DNA from 3 places in the Microbacterium aquimaris genome. Region 2 is predicted to be linked to each of the others. Evidence: predicted binding sites of a transcription regulator. Region 2 holds the regulator's gene; each other region holds the start of a gene.
What was found. Region 2 encodes HspR, which represses chaperone genes until heat shock. Its sites were predicted from a motif close to AAGTTGAGTCNNNNNGACTCAACTT; they were not measured.

Region 1: a site for HspR is predicted at 2,093-2,117, ahead of ABD204_RS01645 (Hsp20/alpha crystallin family protein). Genes of this name have one in related genera too.
Region 3: a site for HspR is predicted at 1,874-1,898, ahead of ABD204_RS00020 (ATP-dependent Clp protease ATP-binding subunit). Genes of this name have one in related genera too.

Annotation. Positions count from the first base shown of each region.
Region 1 covers NZ_BAAAPT010000001.1:330,952-334,221, forward strand. The annotation lists gene ABD204_RS01640 (L-serine ammonia-lyase, iron-sulfur-dependent, subunit alpha) at 1-1,484, opposite strand, end outside; gene ABD204_RS01645 (Hsp20/alpha crystallin family protein) at 1,571-2,041, opposite strand; tRNA gene ABD204_RS01650 (tRNA-Arg) at 2,318-2,390, opposite strand; gene ABD204_RS01655 (asparagine synthase) at 2,436-3,050, opposite strand; gene ABD204_RS01660 (SDR family NAD(P)-dependent oxidoreductase) at 3,187-3,270, shown strand, end outside.
Region 2 covers NZ_BAAAPT010000001.1:1,040,290-1,043,559, forward strand. The annotation lists gene ABD204_RS04875 (nucleotide exchange factor GrpE) at 1-41, shown strand, start outside; gene ABD204_RS04880 (DnaJ C-terminal domain-containing protein) at 50-1,057, shown strand; gene ABD204_RS04885 (heat shock protein transcriptional repressor HspR) at 1,163-1,624, shown strand; gene ABD204_RS04890 (DUF998 domain-containing protein) at 1,663-2,736, shown strand; gene ABD204_RS04895 (potassium channel family protein) at 2,810-3,270, shown strand, end outside.
Region 3 covers NZ_BAAAPT010000001.1:4,843-8,112, reverse strand. The annotation lists gene ABD204_RS00035 (DoxX family protein) at 1-168, shown strand, start outside; gene ABD204_RS00030 (class I SAM-dependent methyltransferase) at 172-1,278, opposite strand; gene ABD204_RS00025 (DUF3817 domain-containing protein) at 1,345-1,800, shown strand; gene ABD204_RS00020 (ATP-dependent Clp protease ATP-binding subunit) at 1,916-3,270, shown strand, end outside.

The DNA of each region.
Region 1 (3,270 bases), 710 kb from region 2:
CACTCGATGACGTTGACGGCGAGGCCGCCTTCACTGGTCTCTTTGTACTTGTGAGACATGTCGATCCCGGTCTGCCTCATCGTCTCGACCACCGCATCCAGCGACACGAAGTGGGAGCCGTCGCCCCGCAAGGCCAGGCGGGCCGCGGTCACCGCGGTGGATGCGGCGACGGCGTTGCGTTCGATGCACGGGATCTGGACCAGGCCGCCGACCGGGTCGCACGTCAACCCGAGGTGGTGCTCCATCGCGATCTCGGCGGCGTTCTCGATCTGCCCGTTCGTCCCACCCATCACCGCCGTCAAGCCACCCGCGGCCATCGCACACGCTGAGCCGACCTCGGCCTGACACCCGCCCTCCGCGCCGGAGATCGACGCGTTCGCCTTGAAGAGCGACCCGAGTGCGGTGGCCGTCAGCAGGAACCGCCGGATCCCCCGACGACGGTTGGCCTCGGCGACCGCCGCCTCGTCTTCAAAGGACACCGCCGCGACGGCGTCTCCGAAACCCAGCAGGGCACTGCCGACCAGTTCACCGTTCGGGGTGACGGCGTTCCCGGCCCCGAGGCCGGAGTCGGCAAGGAAACGCCACCAGTACATCGCGACGGCGGGAAGGATCCCCGCGGCACCGTTGGTGGGTGCGGTGACCACACGTCCGCCCGCCGCGTTCTCCTCGTTCACCGCCAGCGCGTAAGCCCCGAGCCACTCCCCGGGAAGTTCACGCCCGCCCGCTGCCGCGGCGTTTTCGAGTTGCGCCCGGATCTGGCCGGCGCGGCGCTTCACCTTGAGCACACCCGGTAGCACCCCCTCGGCGCGCAGGCCGGCGTCGACGCACGTAGACATCGCATCCCAAATACGGTCGAGTCCTGCCGCAACCTCCTTCTCCGGTCGCAGCGCCTCTTCGTTGCACCGCGCCGCCTCGGCGATGGTGCGATGTCGGTCGTCGCACAGCGCCAGCAACTCCGCGGCGGAGTCGAAGCGCAACGGCCAGGGCGTCGCCTGCACTCGCGGCGCCTCCCCCTCCCGTCGGATGAAACCGCCACCCACCGAGTAGTAGGTCTCTTCGGAGACGACCTCGCCGCCCTCCGCGCGGGCCACGAGGGTCATGGCGTTCGGATGCCCAGGCAGGCGCGTGCGTGGCTCGAACATGACGTCGCCTGTGTCGAAGTCGATCGGCCGCGTGCCATCCAGCGGAAGACGCTCCCCCGCCGGCCGATCCGACCAGGCCCCGCGCACCGCCGACGGATCGACGGTCTCCGGATCGAGGCCGGCGAGGCCGGCCACCACCGCATCCGGCGTCCCGTGGCCGATTCCGGTCGCCCCGAGCGAACCGTACAAGGCACAGCTCACGCGCACCACCCGGTCGAGGTCTCCGGAATCCCGCAGACGCGCGGCGAAGTCTCGGCCGGCGCGCATCGGGCCGACCGTGTGGGAGCTCGAGGGTCCTACTCCGATGGAGAACAGCTCGAACGCCGAGACGTAGGCGCTCACCCCCACAGGCTACGCCCCGAACGCCTCATGCGCCCCGGACAGCGCGAACGCCCCGATCCGAGGGTCGGGGCGTCGCGCGGAACGGGTTACTGCTCGACGGGCGCGGGACCGTCGGCTACAGCCGACGATGCCGACTCGTGCGCCTCCAGCACGGAGGGCTGCGCCTCGGTCGACACCTCGATCTTGCGCGGCTTCGCCTTCTCGCTGACCGGGATCGTCACCGAGAGCACACCGTTGCCGTAGCTGGCCGAGATGCGCTCGATGTCGATTCCCTGTCCGAGGTTGAGCTGGCGGACGAAACTGGCGGCCTCGCGCTCGCGGGTGATCCACTTGACCCCGTCGCCGGAGGCGAGGGTGCGCTCGGCGCGGATCGTCAGAAGCTGGCCGTCCACGTCGATGTCGACCGAGCCGGGGTCGATGCCCGGGAGGTCGGCGTGGAGGACGTAGTGGTCGCCGTCGCGGTAGAGATCCATCGGCATGCGGCGGGGTCCGCGTCGCGCGTCGAGGAGGCTCGACGCCATGCGGTCCAGCTCACGGAACGGGTCGTAGGTTCCCATGTCTTCTCCTTCGTAGCGGGTCGGATGCGGCCATCCGACGGTGGGACTCTCAAGTTGAGTCGATGTGACTCAACTAAGAACAGATTAGCACTCTGGGGTGGAGAGTGCCAGATCTGGCGATCGCCGTCGGCGAACGATCGGCGCGCGAGGTCCAGCCGGCCGCGCGACACGTGGACGCGCACGGAAACGGAACCCGGTGACGTGGTGACGAAGCACCGAGGAAAGCGAAAATCCCCCGCCCGGAGGCGAGGGATTTCTCACTGTCTCAACACAGTGCGCGCCTCGAGGGACTCGAACCCCCAACCTTCTGATCCGTAGTCAGATGCTCTATCCATTGAGCTAGAGGCGCAGGACCTTCACGCGAAACGGCGCGAAGGCCGAGGGCCAGCCTACATCACGTTTCGGTCGGTGGCGAATCGAGGGCGGCGGCGACATCCTCGGGATCTTCCACGGTCCCGAGGGCGGAGGGACCCACCCGGCGACGGTGGGCGGCGAGCTTCGGCAGGTCCACCAGCCGCAACGACTGCATACGCGCGGCACGCATCTTGGCGTAGTCGGGTTCGAGGTCGGGACGCGCACCCTCGGCGACGAGTCGGCGCTGCAGGTTCGATTCGACGTCGCCCCACGCGGCTTGTCGCGCGTCGGCGACGAGCGCGTCGATCGCCTCGGGGTCATCGGCTCGCTCCCGCAGGACCTTGGCGACCCCGTTGTACTGCCGCTGACGGCGCCGGAGATTGCGGGTGTCGCGGTCACGGTAGTCGTGGGTGCTCCCCGGATCCGAGTACTTCCCCCACGCCTTCTTGCGTTGCTTGCGCGCGAGATCCGCCGCCGCCTCCTGCTCGGTGGCCAGTGCGAGCAGCGTCTCCCGCGCGAACGGGGCGACGCGTTCGGGGTCGAACGGCTCGTTGCGCGCGATGGTGTCGACGAGGATGCGGTTGCGCACCGTCAGCCGGGCGGCGGCCGCGGCGATCGAAACGCCCTCCGCGATCGCGTCTGCGTTGCGTCCCATGTGCGCGCACCTCCCCCTCCGATCGTATCGTCAGCCCCGACAGCGATCCTGGATGCGTCCGATGCGCGCGCATCGACGCCCGTCGGTGTCGGACAGAATGGACGCACGCGATGACGCGACGAAGCGGAGGACGACGATGACCCGACGAGCACACCTCGATGTGCGAGACCGCACCGCCGTGATCACCGGTGCCGCCAGCGGAATGGGCGCCGAAGCCGCC
Region 2 (3,270 bases):
TGCGTCCGGCCAAGGTCGTGGTCGCCGTTCCGGCGGAGTAGGAGGAGACGTGGCGAGTCAGGACTGGTTCGACAAGGACTTCTACAAGGTCCTCGGTGTCTCCAAGGAGGTCAGCGACGCCGACCTCAAGAAGACCTACCGCAAGCTCGCGCGCACCTACCACCCCGATTCGAACCCGGGGGATGCCAAGGCCGAGGCGAAGTTCAAGGAGATCAGCGAGGCCTACGCCGTGCTGAGCGATCCGGAGCAACGTCAGGAGTACGACCAGATCCGGGCCATGGGCTCGGGGGCGCGCTTCACCGCCGGTGGCGCAGGTCAGGGCGGCGGCTTCGAAGACGTCTTCTCGATGTTCGGTCAGGGCCGCGGTGGCGGTGGTCGCTACGACAGTGCCGACTTCGACGACATCTTCTCGATGTTCAACCAGCAGCAGGGTGGACGCGGAGCAGGCTTCGGCTCGGGTCGGTTCGGTCAGCCGACCGGTGGATTCCAGGGGTTCGGTGGTCCCACACGCGGGGCGGATGTCACCGCGCGGACGACCATCGACTTCGTCACCGCCACCAAGGGCGAGACCATCACCCTGCAGGGCGAGGACGGCAAGCCGTTCAAGGTGAAGATCCCCGCCGGCGTGCGCGACGGTCAGAAGATCCGTCTTCGCGGCCGAGGTCGACCTTCGCCGGACGGCGGGGAGACCGGCGACATCGTCGTGCAGGTCGCCGTGCGACCGCATCCGGTCTTCACCCGCGACGGGTTGAACCTGCGGGTGACCGTTCCCGTCACTTTCACCGAAGCGACGCTCGGCTCGACCATCGAGGTGCCCACCCTCGGAGGCGACCCCGTGCGGCTGCGCGTGGCACCCGGCACGCCGTCGGGCCGGGTATTGAGAGTCAAGGGGCGCGGCGTTCAGACGCAGAAGGGCACCGGAGACCTCCTCGCGGAGGTGCAGGTCGCTGTTCCGGCCCACCTGGACGACGCGGCGCGGGAGGCGCTCGAGGCCTATCAGGCTCTCGAACCCAAGGAGAATCCGCGTGCCGACCTCATGGCGAAGGCGCGCACCTAGCGTTTCGTCTCGCTTCGCCCGCTCAACGACCGGATACTGGACGGACCGGTCCGGTCGTTGAGCGGAGCACGGAGACGAGCACGACACGGAAGACGAGGCGAGGACATGGTTGATCCCGACGAGATCGACGAGGACGCCCCGATCCTCGCCATCGCCGCGGCGGCCGAGCTGGCCGGGATGCATCCACAGACCCTCCGGCAGTACGACCGGCTGGGCTTGGTCGTGCCCGCCCGCACGCAAGGCGGGTCCCGCCGCTACTCCCTGCGCCACGTCGCGCAGCTGCAGGAGGTCTCGCGGATGTCGGCGGAAGGCATGAGCCTGCCGGCGATCTCCCGCATCATCGAACTGGAGAATCGGGTTCGCGAACTGCATCTGCGCGTACGCGACCTCGAAGACCGCATGAAGAGCGAACTGGAACGTCGCCCCGGTGCGCGGGTGTTCGCCGCCGGCGCGACCGGTTCCGTCATCTCCCTGCGGCACGGCACGCGGGTGCGACGCGCGACCGAAGTCGTGCTGTGGCGTCCTCATCGCGCCCTCCCGCCCGGCGACGACGACACCGACCACTGATCTCCCGCGCCGGGGGTGGCATCGATAGTGTTCTGCTCGTGAGCGAATCCGCACCGGCCCCGACGCGACGATCCGAGAGACTGCGCGCCGCGGCACGCGAGGAATTCGACGGGACGACCGAGAGGTCGATGGAGTCGCTGTCGCTGAGCGCCGGCGTCAGCGCGTTCATCGTCGTCGCGTTGGTCACCCTCCCGGTGTTCCGACTCGAGGCGGCTCCCATCGCCGGACCCGACTCGATCGGCCAGTTCGTCGCGATCGCGTCGGCCGCCGTCGCCCTCGTCGCCTTCGGTGCGGGCCGCGCCATCCTGCGCATCGCGCAGCGTCGCGCGCGACTGAAGCTGCTCGACTATCTCGACGTCGCCGCCCTCGCCCTCGCCCACGCGATCATCGCGCTGCTGACCTGGACGGTGCTCGCCACCATCCTGGAGCGCAGCTTCATCGGCGCCGAGGTGTACCCGGTCGCGCTGATCGCGCTCGCCGGCGCCACGGCCTTCGTCACCGCTTACGTCGTCTTCTACTCGGCGACCCACATGGACCTGTCGTTGCTGGCGATCATCCTCGCGGTGTTCCTCGTCGAGGGGGTCATCACGGCGATGCTCACCGCGAGCGACCCGCAGTGGTGGAAGCTCAACCTCAGCGCCCTCGGCATGACCGACGACCTGTCCGCGTTCGCGTTCAACCTCACCCTCATCGTCGCCGGTTTCATCGTGACCACCCTGGCCCGGTACGTCACCGTCGGCATCCCGACCCCGCATCCGCACGGGGCGCGCAACGCTCGGAACTCCCTCATCGTCGTCGGGGTCTTCCTGACCTGCGTCGGCATCTTCCCGGTGGACGACTTCTTCCTGCTGCACACCGGCGTCGCCTCGGGAATGGCGGTCGCGTTCGGTGTGCTCGTCATCGCCCTCAAATGGTGGATCCCCGGTATCGCCCGCGCCTTCCTGACCCTGGGGTGGGTCTTCATCGCCGTGATCGCGGTCCTGGCGATCATGTTCGCAACGGGGGTCTACACGCTCACCGCGGTCGAGCTGGTCGCCGGGGTGCTCGTCTTCGCCTGGATCATCCTCTTCATCCGCAACGCCGCCGCCCTCCAGGCCGACGCCCACGCGTGAGCCGCCGCGACAGAAAAGACGAGGGCGGCGAGGCTTCGCGGCAACGACGGAAGGCGCTCCTAGGCTCGTACGCATGACGTCGGAACGGTGGCAGCAGATCACGTACTGGCCACTCATCATCGCGTCGCTCGCGTTCATCATCGCCTACTCGTGGCAGGTCATCGCCGACCTCGGCGGCACGGGTTACACCTTGGCGCGGATCGTCATGTTCCTCACCTGGGTCGTGTTCGCCGTCGACTACGTCGTCCAGCTCTCGCTGGCCAGACCCAAGGGTCCGTGGTTCCGGTCCCACCTGTTCGATCTCGCGGTCGTCGTGATCCCCGCCCTGCGGCCCCTGCGCCTTCTCAAGGCCCTCACCGTCATCCATGTCCTGCAGCGCACCGCGGGGGCGGCACTCCGTGCCCGCATCGCGGTCTACGGCGCAGGTGCCGCGTTCATCCTCATCTGGGTCGCGGCACTCACCGTCCTCGAAGCCGAACGCGCCTCACCGGACTCGAACATCACCACCTTCGGCGACGCGCTGTGGTGGGCTTT
Region 3 (3,270 bases), 1.0 Mb from region 2:
GCGTTGCTGGCGTTCTTCTTCGCGGCGATCTTCCCCGGCAATGTGGAGCAGTTCACGCGCGGGCGCGACGGGTTCGGCCTGGACACCGATGCCAAGCGTCTCGTGCGCCTGTTCTTCCAGCCGCTGCTGGTGTGCTGGGCGTGGTGGTGCACGCGCGACGGACGCTGACGGTCAGCGGCGTGTCGAGGCGGTGAGGGTGAACTTCGCGTTCCGCGCGACCTGACGGGTAGGGCCGACGGTTCGTTCGAGTGCGCTCCGGTAGCCGAGTGACGAATTCCACACCGTCCACAATTCACCGCCCGGTCGCAGCACGCGTGCCGCATCGGCGAACATCCTCGGAGCGATGCGATCGGTCACCGCCGCCCCGGAGTGGAACGGGGGATTCAGCGCGATGAGGTCGGCCGACCCGTCCGGTCTCGCCCCGAGGAGGTCGTCGCGGACGACCTCGACCCGGTCGTCGACGCCGTTGGCGACCGCGGTCGCGCGTGCCGAGGCCACCGCGATGGCCGACTGATCGCTCGCGATCACCCGTGACCCGGGGTGGCGTGTGGCCCACACGGCGGCGACGACGCCGGTGCCGCACGCCATGTCGATGGCCGCCGCGGCTGATGGGGGCGCGGGGAGGTGTTCGAGGAGGAGCCGGGTGCCGATGTCGATCGAGGTCGCGGCGAACGCGCCGCCGTACGCACACACGGTGACACCGTCGTGCGTGTCGCATCGTGGCGACGGGTCGGCCCCGTCGTGCGGCCCCCGGGCGACGAGGACGCGCGACTTCTGGCGCGCGTGCGTGACGTCCACGTGGGCGAAGCGGCGGGAGAGCACCTCGTTCATGGCGAGGCTCATGTGCTTGAGTCGTCCGCCCGCGAACACGGTGACCTCCGGTGCGGCGTGGGCCGCGAGGACCGCCGCGATGTCATCGAGCTGGTCGAGTGAGCGAGGCAGACGCATCAGCACCACCCGTGTCCCGCTCACGAGCTCCGCGGCGAGGGGGAGGGAGCGGTAGGTGTCCGCGAGGGACAGATCGCGGGCGTTGGCGGCGAGGGCGCGCTCGCCGGTCAGGGCGTCCTGATGGACACGGATCTCGCGCGCCCCCGCGAGTGCTGCCCCCAGCGTCAACGCCCCGTACGCGTCGCCGATCACACACACCTCGCCCGCCCCGAGCGCTTCGCGTACCGACGCCGACTCGTCGAGGATCAGCCGGTCGGCTGCGTCGACGGCCACCAACCCCGGAGCTTCCAGATCGGGGCGACGGCGGAGTCGGTCCAGCTCGGGGTTCACCGTCCCACGGTAGCCGGTGCCGGTGCGCGTCCCCCATAGGGTGGAGGGGAACGATCTGGAGTACCCGTGTTCCACACCCCCCTGTCCCTGTTCCGCGTGCTGGCTTTCGCCGAGGTGGTCTCCTGGACCCTCCTCATCGCGGGGCTGATCCTGCGTGCCACGGTCGATCTGTCGATCGCCGTGACCATCGGCGGCGGGATCCACGGATTCGTCTTCCTCTCCTACGGTGCCACCGCGGTCCTGGTGGCGATGAACCAGCGCTGGCGGACCGGTCCCACCGTCGTGGCGATCGTCAGCGCGGTCATCCCGTACGCCACCATCCCCACCGAGATCTGGCTCCACCGCACGGGTCGACTCGACGGGCGGTGGCGGACCGAGCCCGGAGCCGGGACGGACCGCTGGTACGACCCGCTCATGCGCTGGTTCCTGCGACGGCCCTGGGCCCTCGCGGTGCTGCTGATCGGCGCGATCGTCGCGGCGTACGTGATCTTGTTGATCCTCGGTCCGCCCGGAGGCAAATGACGCCGGCCGAACCCCGGCGGGAATAGGCGGGCACCGCACGCGTTGAACTTGATAAGCGTGCGCTCAACTCTTAATCTTGAGCGCACCTGACTCATCTTCAACGCAAGGAGCGGGAATGCCCGAAGACTTCACCCCCGACGACGGCCACAGCGCCTTCGACGAATTCCTCGCGCGCTACCTGGCCGGAGAGCGCGCCCGCGCAGAACGGTCGATCGACCTCAGCCGGTTCCTCGGCGCGGCGACACAGCACGTCCTCCAGGCCGCGGGGCGTTACGCCCTCGAGCGTGGGCAGCGCGAGCTCGACACGCTCCATGTCCTGCGTGTCCTCGTCGACCGTTCTCCGGTCAAAGACGCCGTGGAGCGCGTCGGTGCCGACCCTCGCGCCATCGTCCGCGCCGCGGAGGATCGCCTGCCCGCAGCCTCGGACCCCGCAGCCGTCGACGGGGCGGTCATCACCCCGTCCGTGCAGCGGGCGCTGTTCCACGCATACCAGGTCGCCCGATCGTCCGGGTCGACCTACGTCGATCCCGAACACCTCTTCTTCGCCCTGGTCCTCGCTCAGGACACTCCGGTCGGTCAGATCCTGGCTCGCGCGGGCGTGACCGCGGAGTCCCTCACCCAGGAGGTGCGCGAGACGGTCGCCTCCGACGCCGCCCCGCAGGAGCCCGGCGGTCCGGAGTCCCCGATGCTCGAGCGTTTCGGCACCGACCTCACCGCGCTGGCGCGCGAGGGCCGCATCGACCCGGTCATCGGCCGCGAGGATGTGATCGAGCAGACACTCGAGATCCTCAGCCGCCGGACCAAGAACAACCCGGTGCTGGTGGGGGAGGCGGGGGTGGGGAAGACCGCCGTCGTCGAGGGCATCGCCCAGGCGGTCGTCGACGGTGCCGTACCCGCCCCACTCGAAGGCAAGCGGATCATCATGCTCGATCTGCCCGCCATGCTCTCGGGGACCCGTTACCGGGGCGACTTCGAAGAACGTCTCACCCAGACGATGGATGAGATCTCCGCCCACCGCGACGACCTCATCGTCTTCATCGACGAGGTGCACACGGTCGTCGGCGCCGGGGCCGGGGGCGAGGGCGGTATGGACGCCGGCAACATCCTCAAGCCGCGACTGGCCCGAGGCGAGTTGCACCTGGTGGGGGCGACCACCCTCAAGGAGTATCGCGCGATCGAGAAGGACCCCGCGTTGGAGCGCCGGTTCCAGCCGGTCCGGGTCGGGGAGCCCTCCATCGAGGACGCCGTGCGCATCGTGGCCGGTGTGGCCCCGGCCTACGAAGACCACCACGGTATCTCCTACACCGAAGCGGCGCTGCGCGCCGCCGTCGAGCTGAGCGACCGATACCTCGGCGACCGTGTCCTCCCCGACAAGGCCATCGACCTCATCGATCAGGCCGGTGCGCGGCTTCGGCTCCGTCTGGGGACGAAGGCCGACGTGTCGGACGTGTTGGAGCGGCTGGCCGATCT